DNA from 2 places in the Mycobacterium terrae genome. Region 1 is predicted to be linked to the other one. Evidence: riboswitches for the same ligand, from Rfam matches in the RefSeq annotation. Region 1 holds a riboswitch; the other holds the start of a gene.
What was found. Region 1 has a riboswitch for magnesium ahead of G6N23_RS10890 (PPE family protein). Riboswitches for the same ligand answer to the same signal wherever they lie in the genome.

Region 1 (5,658 bases):
GTGGCCAGGTTGTAGTACTGACTGGAGTGGTGCGCCTGGTGGGTCGCCCAGATCAGCCGGACCCGGTGCGCGATCCGGTGGTAGGTGTAATACAGCAGATCCACGCCGAGGATCGCGATCACCCAGGTGTACCAGTCCCTCGGCGAGAGGTGCCACGGCGCCACATAGGTGTAGATGGCCGCATAACCGAGCAGCGCGAGTAACTTCCAGCCGGCGGTGGTGGCCACCGACACCAATCCCATCGAGATGCTCGTCCAGGCATCCCTGGCGCGGTAGGAACCGCGTTCGAGATCTTCCAACTTGCGCGCCGCAACCCATTCCAGGGTCAGCAGCAGCACGAAAAACGGAATGGCGAACAGCACCGGGTCGCGCATCGGGGCGGGCAACGCCGAAAACACGCCTGCGATCGAATCCATCGAGGTCACCTCCAACGACCTCAGCCTAGAGTGTCCCGCCCCCGATCATTCCGGCGACAGCGAGGCCTGATCCTCGGAGTGCCAGTGCACCGCATAGACGCCCGGTTGCAGCGACAACTCGCCGACCAGGCGCTCGAGGCGGTCCGGTGCCCTGCTGTCCGACAGCATGGACGCGGTGAGCGTGATGTTGTCCTCGGCGGCGCGGCCGGTGTGAATCCCGCGCAGGACCAGGTCGTTGCCGGCGGTGTGCTGCACGATCTGGGCGCGCAGGTACTTCTCGGATTTCGGCCGGCAGACCACCTGCACCTGGTAGGGCGTCTGCGGCTCGTCCTCCTCGATGTGCTGGTCACGGTCGATGAGCCGGCCCAGCGGCCGCAGCAACAGGTGGGTGCCGACGATCGCACCGGTGCCGATCACCGCGAACAGCAGGTTTCCGGCCGCCGCCAGCACTCCGACGGCGGCCGAGCACCACAGGGTGGCCGCGGTGTTCAGGCCGCGGACGTTGAACCCCTCCCGCAGGATCACCCCGCCGCCGAGGAAACCCACCCCGGAGACCACATATGACGCGACCCGGGTGGAGCTGGTGTCGTTGGCTGCGACCCCGTACAGCACGAAAAGCGTGGCACCGGCGGCCACCAGGGCGTTGGTGCGCAGGCCCGCCATCCGCGCCCGCCACTGTCGTTCCAGCCCGATCAGTGCACCGCAGCCCAGCCCGACGGCCAGTCGCAGCGTGAACTCGGCGACGCTCAGCGTCTGCATGAGCTAACCCTGTCACACGCCCTAACCGGCGACCACCGGCCGAGCCATCACCGTGGGCTTGAAGCCGTAGCGCGGGGCCGCGAAACCGTAGTTGCGGCCCTGCCCGGCACCGGCCAACGGCACGCCGGGCATACCGGCCGCGCCGGCTTCGGGCGCGTGCGCGGCAACGGTCCAGCCGGTGGCGGCCACGGCGCTGCCCGGGGCTGCGGTCGCCGGGATGGACGCCGCCCACGATTGCGGTACCGACAGCGCTCCGACCGAGGACGCCTGACCCATCGCCGCAGAGGCGGTGCCGAGGCCGCCCAGCCCGTTGCCGAGCCCGCCGCCCAGTCCGGCGCCGAGCCCGTGCAGGCCCAGGTTCGGCAGCAGCATGTCCATCGGGTCGATCGCGCCCAGACCCAGCGGGTCGGCGGCGGCCAGCATGGCACCGCGGATGACCGCGATGTCTGCCCCGGCCTGCGTCACGCCTGCCAGGCCCATCGGGCTGAACGAGCTGCTCATCAGGTTGGTCATCGCGTTGCCCAGATCACCGGCGCTGATCCCCTCGCCTCCCGTGACCGGCGGCGTCGGCGGCTGCACCGGCGCGGCGAGAGTCTGCAACGTCTGCGGTGTGTTGGTAATCGCCTGGGACAGTGTGGATTGCGCGTTCGACGAGGCCGCGTTGCCGGCGGCCTGGGCGACTGCAGCCTGCTGGGCGCCCTGCGCCGACGGGTCGGCGACCTCGTGCGGCGGGCTGAACGGCGTCACCTTGGTGGCCGCCGCCGACGCGGCCGCGTAGCCGTACATCGCGGCGGCGTCCTGGGCCCACATCTGGCCGTAGTGCGCCTCGGTGGCCGCGATCGCCGCGGCGTTCTGGCCCAGGAAGTTGGTGGCCACCAACATCGCGAGCTGAGAGCGGTTGGCCACGATCAACGGCGGCGGCACCGTCATCGAGTACACCGCGTCGAAGGCTGCGGCGGCCGCCTTCGCCTGTGCCGCCGCCTGTTCCACCTGGGCGGCGGTGGTACCCATCCACGCGGCGTAGGGCGCGGCCGCGGCGGCCATCGCGCTGGAAGCCGGCCCCATCCAGGCCTCACTGACGAGTCCGTTGATGACCGACTGGTAGGCGGCCGCGGCCGAACCGAGCTCGGCGGCCATCTTGTCCCAGGCCCCGGCGGCGGCCATCATCGGCCCCGAGCCGGGACCGGTGTAGATACGAGCGGAGTTGATTTCCGGCGGGAATGCTCCGAAGTCCATGGCATTGCTCCTTTTTGATCGGTGGTTGTTGTCAGATCGCTGGGTGGTCTTGGCGGGTGTGCAGGCACGGTTGATATCCCGATGCGTGTGCGGCCGTACGTCAGACGGCGGGAAGGATCGGGTAGCCGGTCATGGCGACATGCCGGAGCTGGGCATGACGGGTGAATCGCTGTTCAGCGAAAGAGCCGAACTGTCAAGCGATTTCAGGGCATGTCGAATACCGGCGCGTTCCGCGAACGGAAGTCACGCCAGTCGATGAGTTCAGCGCCGGTGTGAATCAGTTGGTGAAAGCAGTACCGAGAGCGAAAGAGACGACCATCGATCTCGGATAGGAACTATCACTCGGACTCAATGTCGCTCTCACCTCCTCTCGGCCTGGGCACGCGCGGGTGCCTGCACTTATGCACGAAGAGGTGAATGCGCCCGGCAACACAACCGGACTCCGCACCCCTCTCGTCAGAGCTTCGGCACTGCACGGCGTGTCCTGACCTGCGCAATCAATGCGGGCCCGGAAGCCACTTGGGCTCAACCCTTAATCCGGGAGGAGCTGTCCTGACCCGGGGCGTCTTTCGACGTTCGGGGTCAGTGGCCTGTATCCGTGCAGACGCCTCACCTAACGAGGTGCTTGCCTCACCATAGTGCACCAGGTGACCGGCAGGGTCAATCGGGCGCGGCGCGTCGCCGACCACTTCGCGGCCCCCGGGCCGAACGGGAACCGAAAGGGCTTGCCGTCGAAGCAGAATTAGCGCCGGCGTCAGCCGGGCTGCCGGTCGGGACCGGTGGTGTTCTGGCCGTCGGGTTTGACGTGTACGGCGTGCACACCGGGTTGCTCGGCGAGTTCCTCCAGCAGGCTGTCGAGGCGGCTGGGGTCGACGTGCCAGTGCTGCACGTCGGTGGTGCCGGCCAACTCGGTGACCAGGCGTTCCAGCCGGCTCTGCGCATGGCCGTTCATCGCCGCGGCGGGACGACTCCGTGGCGCGGCGCCGGTGAGCGCCCGGGCCGCCAGGCTCGCCATGGCCAGGTCGCCGAACACCCCGGTGGGGATCTCAGCGGCCGGCGCCGCCGCCGGCCCGGCACCCGGCAACGCGGTGGCAGCCGCCTTGGCCACCGGCGCGGTCGTCACCCAGTTCGGCGGGACACTGAGCCTGCCGATCGTGCCCGCGTCGCCCGCGCCGGCCGAAATCGGCGCGGAACCGGGCGGCACGGGTACTTCGGCGGCCAGCATCGTTGCGCCGGAACCGAATCCGGCCCTGCCACCGGTGGCCGCGGCGATGTCGAGGTCGATGGTGAGGTTGCGGGCGTACTGGAGCAGGCCGTAAAGGACGGTCTTGATCGCGTCGTTGAACGGCACGATGCTCTTGGCCACCAGTTCCACATAGGAGACGACCTGCGTCAACGACAGCGCCGCAGCGGTCTGCGCCGGTTGCGCCGAAGCCGCCGCAACCCCCGCCGCCGGACCAAGCCCGTTCAGTAACTGCGGTATGGCGGCGATCAACTGCGACAGCTGGTCGTGTCCACTGGCAGCGGCCGCGGCGACCGCTGCCGCCTGTCCGCCCAGCCCTGCGGAATCGGTGGTCACCGGCGGCTCGGTGAAGGGGGTCAGTGTGGTCGCGGCCGCCGACTGGGCCGCGTAGCCGTACATCGCGACCGCGTCCTGCACCCACAGCGCGGCGTACTCGGCGTCGAGCGCCGCGATCGCCGCGCTGTTCTGCCCGAGCACGTTCGTCGCGACGAGCGTGGCCTGCGCGCTGCGGTTCGTGGCGATCACCGGCGGCGGCACAACGGCGGCGTAGGCCTGGTCGAAGGCGGCTCCGGCCGCGATGGCACGAGCGGCGGTCTGTTCGGCCAGCGCCGCGGTGGCGGTGAGCCAGGCCACGTACGGCATCACGGCGGCGGCCATCGACTCCGAGGCCGGTCCCAGCCATCCCTCGTCGGTCAAACCCGTCAGCACCGACTGGTAAGCGCCGGCGGCCGAACCGGTTTCGCTGGCCAGCCGCGCCCACGTCGTCGCGGCCGCCAGTATCGGCCCGGATCCCGGGCCGGCGTACATCCGCCCGGAATTCACCTCCGGCGGCAGCGCAGCGAAATCCATGGCGATCACTCCTGACCCGGCTGCGGTCCGCCGCATGAACCCGGCGGAGCCTGTTCATCGCTGTCGAAGTAGACCTCGTGGACACCGGGTTGGCCCGCCACCTCACCCAGCAGGCTCTTGAGTTCACCGGGCTCAACATGCCAGTGCCTTACCTCGCTGGTGCCGGTGAGCCGGCCGGCGATCCGCTCGCTGTGCGGCTCCGCCCGGTCGCCCCGTTTTCGGCGGCCCGCCCCTCCGGCGGCCAAGCCGGCCGCCGCAACGCCCGCGCCGTGTCCTGCGGGTGCGGCCGACGCTGCCGCGGTCGCAGGGGTCGCGGTCTCGGGTACCGACTCGGCCCAGCCCGGCGGGACCGCGAGCTTACCGACCACGCCCGCGTTCCCGGCACTGGCGGCCACCGGCGGCCTGGCGCCTTGGGCCAGAGTCGTCGATTCAACACCACCCAATGCCCGTGCACCGGACCCGAACCCGGCCCTCCCGCCGGTGGCCTGGGAGATGTCGAGATCGGTGTTGAGGTTGCGCGCATACTGGCCCATGCCGTAAAGCACCGAGATGTTGGTGTCGTTGGCGGGCAGCACCGTGCGTGCCAACGTCTCGATGTAGGAGGCCGCCTGCGCCGCCGGGTCGGTGCTCTGCGCGGAGGCCAGCGCACCGATCGGCGAGCCCTGCGCGCCCCCGGAGCCGGAGAGCCCGCGCAGTGTCTGCGGTATGGCGCTGAGCAGTTGGGACAGCTGGTTCTGGGTACCGCCCGCGGCGGCCTGGGTGTCTGTGGCGCCCTGTCCGGCCGGCCCGTCGGTCACCGGGGGCGGCGCGGTGAACGGTTGCACCGCCGTCGCGGCTGCCGCGCGGGCCGCGTAGCCGTACATCGCCATCGCGTCCTGTGACCACATGAGGTGATACTCGGCCTCGGTCGCCGCGATCGCTGTCGTGTTCTGGCCGACCACATTGGCAGCGACCAGCCCTGCCAACTGGCTGCGATTGGCGGCGATGGCCGCGGGCGGCACCGTCGCGGCGAATGCCTGCTCGAAATCGCTCACCGCCAGCATCATCCGGTTCGCGGTGTGTTCCGCTGCTGCCGCGGTCGCGCCGAGCCAGTTCGCGTACGGCGTCGCCGCGGCCGCCATCGACTGCGATGCCGGACCGAACCAGCTCTGTCCG
Region 2 (5,658 bases), 1.6 Mb from region 1:
GGCGCGGCGTGGAGATCGCCACCGGCGCTTCGACGTTGGGTGCGTTGCTGATGCTGCCCGGGGTGCGTGGCCGCGGGCCCGGCCCGGTGACCACCGGCGCGGCGGCCGGCGCCCTGTCCGGCTACTGGCTGGCCCGGCGTGCCGTGGACGCAGCGGCGCCTCGGCCCGCGGCGGTGCACGAGTGGCACGCCATGTCGGTCGACCAGGTCCGCGCGGTGCTTCCGCCACCCGACCTGGAGATCCCCGCCGAGGCCCACCACGCTCCCGCGGCGGCGGCCGCGCTGGCAGCAGTCGAGTTGGCCCGCCGCGGCGCGCAGCGCACCGCCCCACCCCGCTTGTTCTGGCAGTTCGCCCAGGCCGTGCGCAGTGAACTGTCCGACCCGATCACACCGGTGCTGGCCCTGGGGGCCGCGGCCAGCGCAGTGCTGGGCTCACCGGTCGACGCGATGCTGGTCGGTTCGGTGGTGAGCGGCAACGCGATGCTGGCCGCCGCGCAGCGGCTGGTGGCCGAGCGTCGGCTCAATGTGCTGCTGAACGAACAGGTCCCGCCGGCACGCAAGGTGCTTCCCGACGGCAGCCACCGCGAGGTCGACGCCGAGGAGCTGCGCCCCGGCGATGTGATCGAGGTGCAGCCGCACGAGGTGGTGCCCGCCGACGGACGCCTGATCGAGGCGATCGACCTGGAAGTCGACGAGTCGTCGTTGACCGGTGAGTCGTTGACGGTGGTCAAACAGGTCGAGGCCACCCCGGGCGCGGAGCTGGCCGACCGGGAGTGCATGGTCTACGCCGGCACCACCGTGGTGACCGGAACCGCGGTGGTGCTGGTGACCGCGACCGGCGGCGACACCCACGGACGCCGGGCCGCCGACCTGGTGGCCGGCGATCAGTCCGAGATCGGGTTGCAGCACCAGCTGAGCCTGCTCACCAGCAAGGCATGGCGGATAAGCCTGGCCGGCGGTGCGCTGGTGACCGGGCTCGGTATGGCGCGCCGGATCGGGTTGCGTCAGGCGGTGGCCAGCGGCATCGCGGTGAGCGTGGCCGCGATCCCCGAGGGGCTGCCGCTGGTGGCCACCCTGTCACAGCAGGCGTCGGCTCGCAGACTGACCAAAGCCGGTGTACTGGTGCGGGTTCCGCGTTCGGTCGAGGCTCTGGGCCGGGTCGACGTGGTCTGCTTCGACAAGACCGGAACACTGAGCAAGAACCGGCTCCGAGTGACTCAGGTGCATCCGGCGGAGGGGTTCACCGACGACGACGTGCTGCGCTACGCGGCGACCGCGGCCCCGGCGTCCAACGGCAACCGCCAGACGCACGCCACCGACACCGCCATCATCGAGGGCGCCTCCAGGGCAGGGGTCGCAGGCGCACCCAATGGTCTCGCCGCGCACCTGCCGTTCCGTTCCGGGCGCCAGTTCTCGGCCTCGGTGCTCGGAACCGAACTCACCCTCAAGGGCGCCCCGGAGGTGGTGCTGGCGTGCACCGGCGCGGGCCCGGCCGTCAAGCAGGCGGTGGCGGCGCTGGCCGCCAACGGCTTGCGGGTGATCGCGGTCGCCCGCCGTGACCTGACCCCCGAACAGGTGGCATCGCTCGGTGACGATCCCGAACCCGACGAGATCTCCGAGTTCTGCAACGAGGGCCTGACATTCGTCGGCCTGCTGGGCCTGTCCGACACTCCGCGCGACGAGGCCGCCGACCTGCTCGCCGACTTGGACCGCCGCCGCATCCCGGTGCGGCTCATCACCGGCGACCACCCGCTGACGGCCACCGCGATCGCCCGGGAGCTGGGCCTGGAGGTCACCAACGATCAGGTGATCAGCGGCGCGGAGTGGGATGCGTTGTCGCGCAAGGGCCAGGAGCGTGCGGTGGCCGAGCGGGTGCTGTTCGCCCGGATGTCACCGGAGAACAAGGTGCAGATCGTGCAGACCCTGGAACGCACCGGCAAGGTGTCGGCGATGGTCGGCGACGGCGCCAACGACGCCGCGGCCATCCGGGCCGCCACCGTGGGGATCGCGGTGGTCGCACACGGCAGCGACGCGGCCAGCACCGCCGCCGACGTGGTGCTGCTCGACGGGCGGATCCATACCCTGCTCGACGCCTTGGACGAGGGCCGCGAGCTGTGGCAGCGGGTGCAGGCGGCGGTGGCGGTGCTGTTGGGCGGCAACGCCGGCGAGGTGGCGTTCGCGATCATCGGCAGCGCACTCACCGGGCGCTCACCGCTGAACGCCCGCCAGCTGCTGCTGGTGAACATGCTGACCGACGCGCTGCCGGCCACCGCGCTGGCGGTCAGTTCGCTCAACGAGGCAGCTACCAACGGCGGGCACGGCCCCGACGAGCGCGCGCTGTGGCGCACGGTGGCCGTCCGCGGGGTGACGACCGCATCGGCCGCGGTGGGCGCCTGGGCGCTGGCATCGGTGACCGGCCGTCAACAGCGTGCCTCCACAGTGGCATTGGTGTCGCTGGTCGCCACCCAGCTGGGCCAGACCCTGCTCGACTCGCACGACCCGCTGGTGGTGGCGACCGCCGTCGGCTCGCTTGGCGCGATGGGAACGCTGATCACCATTCCCGGCGTCAGTCAGCTGCTGGGCTGCACGCCGCTGGGCCCGCTGGGCTGGGCCCAGGCGCTGGGTACGGCGGCGGTGGCCACCGTCGGTGCCGCCGTGGTGCCCAGGCTGCTGTCCGGTGTGCAGGACGCCGCGGACAAGCCCACCCAGTTCATGGTCCCGGGCCCGCGCCGGCCCGACGGCACCCCGATGGCCGACGGCCACCCCACGCCGCACCTGCGGCTTGTGCACAATGGGGACACCGGCTCTCGTCGCGGAACGGCCGCGGCCCGATCATCCGGCGACCCGTCGCCACCAGGAGGCTCATGATGGCGGACAAGCCGCGGCGCACCACCTCTCAGCGGGAAGCGGTGGCCCACATCCGCGACGCCGAGGGTTTCGCCGTCGAGTTACCCCTGGTGGGCAAGGTGACGGTGCCGCGTCCCGAGCAGCTGGCCTACTACGGGGGGCTGGCGCTGCTGGCGGCGTTCGAGATCATCGACTGGCCGGTCGCCGTTGCGGTGGCTGCCGGCCACATTCTGGCCAACAACCACCGCAGCGAGGTACTCGAGCAACTCGGCGAGGCCCTAGAAGACGTCTAGCAGACGTCGGGCCGCCTCCTCAGTTGTCGACGCTGAGCACCCCGACCCGCCACAGGAGTGCATACATCTGGTGCAGGGGACCGCTGAGCAGCCGGGTGGTCATGTCGACGACGGGGTCCGAGGCAGGCGCGCCCCGTCGGGGGTCCTGCTTCTTCGCCGTGCTGGCGGCACGCGGGGCCGGCGCCGGGATGTCGGTGTAAGCGATTGCAACCATGATGGCCTCCTAGTCGCGTAACGGCGCTACGCGCCCAGCGGGGAGTCCAGGGGTATGGCTCAGCTGGAGGCAGTGCGCGACCGTTCGGATGGGGACGGAACTGACGTCAGATATCGGCTCGGACTATCGCCGGAACTCATTCGTCCCTCACCTCCTCTCGGTCGCGGGCACGCGTGAGCGTGCCGGTTTCACCGCATGCTTCGGAGGCAGCTCCGACGACTGTCGGAAGACCGCACCCCTCTCGTCAGAGCTTCGGCACTGCACGGCGTGTCCTGCCCGCGTTACTGACGCGGTAGGAAGCCACTTGGGCTCAACCCTTAAGCCGGGAGGAGCTGTCCTGACCCGGGGCGTCTTTCGACGTTCGGGGTCAGTGGCCTGTATCCGTGCAGACGCCTCACCTAACGAGGTGCTTGCGTGCTCCATAGTGCATGACGGGCAGGCCGCGGTCAACTCCGCGCTTTCCGGGCGTGTCGGGGGCACCTGACGTGCCCGAATGCCCCGACTCGGGGATCCGAGGCGTTGTCACACCAGTCACTTGGGTAACAGCAATCAGCCCTGGCGGTCGCTGTCGGACAGGCGTACCGGCTCACCGGCGTAGCGCCCCGGCGACACCCAGGAGGTCAGCGCGCCGAGCACCATCATCACCGCGGCGGCGGCGAACACCACCGCCAACCCGGTGTGGAACGGCCCGGAGATCAGCTGCGGAAAGAAGGTGTGTCCGGTCAGCGCCTGAGCATCGACCCCGGGCTGGTGCAGTGCTCCGGAGGGCGCCAGCAGTTCGGCGATCGGGTTGTAGCCCAGGAACGCCGCGAACAAGCTGCCCACCGGCGGCGTCCCGGCCACCTGATCGGCCACCGCGGCCGACACCCCCTGCTCCTGCAGCCCGGTGCCCATCGCGGCCGGCAGGGTGTTGGCCAGGCCGATCACCATCAGCGAGAAGAAGACGCCGATCGACAGCGAGGTGCCGGCGTTGAAGAAGGTGGCTCGCACGCCCGACGCCGCCCCGCGCTGGTCGGCCGGAACGCTCGACATGACCACGGCGCTGTTGGGCGCGGTGAAGATCCCGCCGCCCAGCCCGTTGAGGAACACCAGCGCCGCGAACACCCGGTAGTCGAAATCGACCGGGAGCAGCACCAGCGCGACGAACGTCGCGGCCATCAGTGCCATGCCGCCGACAGCGAACGGCCGGGCGCCGTGCCGGTCCGACAACGATCCGGCCACCGGCCCGGCCAGCAGAAAGCCGGCCGTCATCGGCAGCAGGTAGATCCCCGACCACAGTGGGGTGGATTCGAAGCTGTACCCGTGCAACGGCAACCAGATGCCCTGTAGCCAGATGATCAGCATGAACTGCAGGCCGCCACGCCCGATCGCCGACATCAGGCCCGCCACGTTGGCCATGCCGAACGCCGGGATCAGGAACAGCCGCACATCGAGCAGCGGCGCGGCCACCCGCAGTTCGATGACACAGAAGAGCACGAGCAGCGCCACCCCGAGAGCCAGCGAGCCCAGCACCGCCGGGCTGGCCCAGCTGGTCGGCGAATTGCCGTGCGGCTGAATGCTGTAGGTGATCGCGGTCAGCAGCAAGGTCAGGCCCAGCGCCAGTGTCACGGTGCCGGCCCAGTCCAGCTTGGCCGGTGCCCGCTCACCGAGTTCGTGTAGTGAGCGCACCGACCAGAGGGTGCCCAGCACCCCGATCGGCACCCCCACCCAGAACACCGCCCGCCAATCCCATTCCGAGAGCAACCCGCCGATCAGCAGGCCGACGAAGGACCCCGCGACCGCCGCCACCTGGTTGACGCCCAACGCCATGCCGCGCTGATTGGCCGGGAAGGCATCGGTGAGGATCGCCGACGACGAGGCGAACAGCATCGCCCCGCCGACCCCTTGCACCACGCGCCAGGCGATCAGCCATTGGGCGCCGGCGGCGTGGTCGAACGGGTCGATCGACAGCGCGATCGCCGCGATCGTGAACACCACGAAGCCCCAGTTGTAGATGCGCACCCGGCCGAACATGTCGCCGAGCCGGCCGAAGAACACCACCAGCACCGCCGACACCAGCAGGTAGCCCATCAGCATCCACAGCAAGTAGCTGACGTTCGCCGGGTCCAGGGGGTTCAGGCCGATGCCACGGAAGATCGCCGGCAACGAGATCAGCACGATCGAGCCGTTGATGGTGGCCAGCAGCACGCCCAGCGTGGTGTTGGACAGCGCGATCCACTTGTAGCGCGGGTGGTGGCGGTCGTAGCGCAACCGGCGGGCGGTGGTGGCGACCGCGCCGGGATCGACATTTGCCCGGTCGATCTGC

Region 2: it holds a riboswitch for magnesium, as region 1 does, so the genes downstream of both, G6N23_RS18160 (Rv1535 family protein) here and G6N23_RS10890 (PPE family protein) in region 1, are expected to answer to the same signal.

Annotation. Positions count from the first base shown of each region.
Region 1 is NZ_AP022564.1:2,251,600-2,257,257, forward strand. It holds gene G6N23_RS10880 (sterol desaturase family protein) at 1-416, opposite strand, end outside; gene G6N23_RS10885 (MgtC/SapB family protein) at 462-1,175, opposite strand; gene G6N23_RS10890 (PPE family protein) at 1,197-2,411, opposite strand; M-box (ykoK) riboswitch at 2,853-3,039, opposite strand; gene G6N23_RS22585 (PPE family protein) at 3,166-4,503, opposite strand; gene G6N23_RS10900 (PPE family protein) at 4,509-5,658, opposite strand, start outside.
Region 2 is NZ_AP022564.1:3,833,178-3,838,835, forward strand. It holds partial or broken gene G6N23_RS18150 (HAD-IC family P-type ATPase) at 1-2,827, shown strand, start outside; gene G6N23_RS18155 (hypothetical protein) at 2,864-3,139, shown strand; gene G6N23_RS18160 (Rv1535 family protein) at 3,159-3,353, opposite strand; M-box (ykoK) riboswitch at 3,583-3,766, opposite strand; gene G6N23_RS18165 (MFS transporter) at 3,903-5,658, opposite strand, start outside.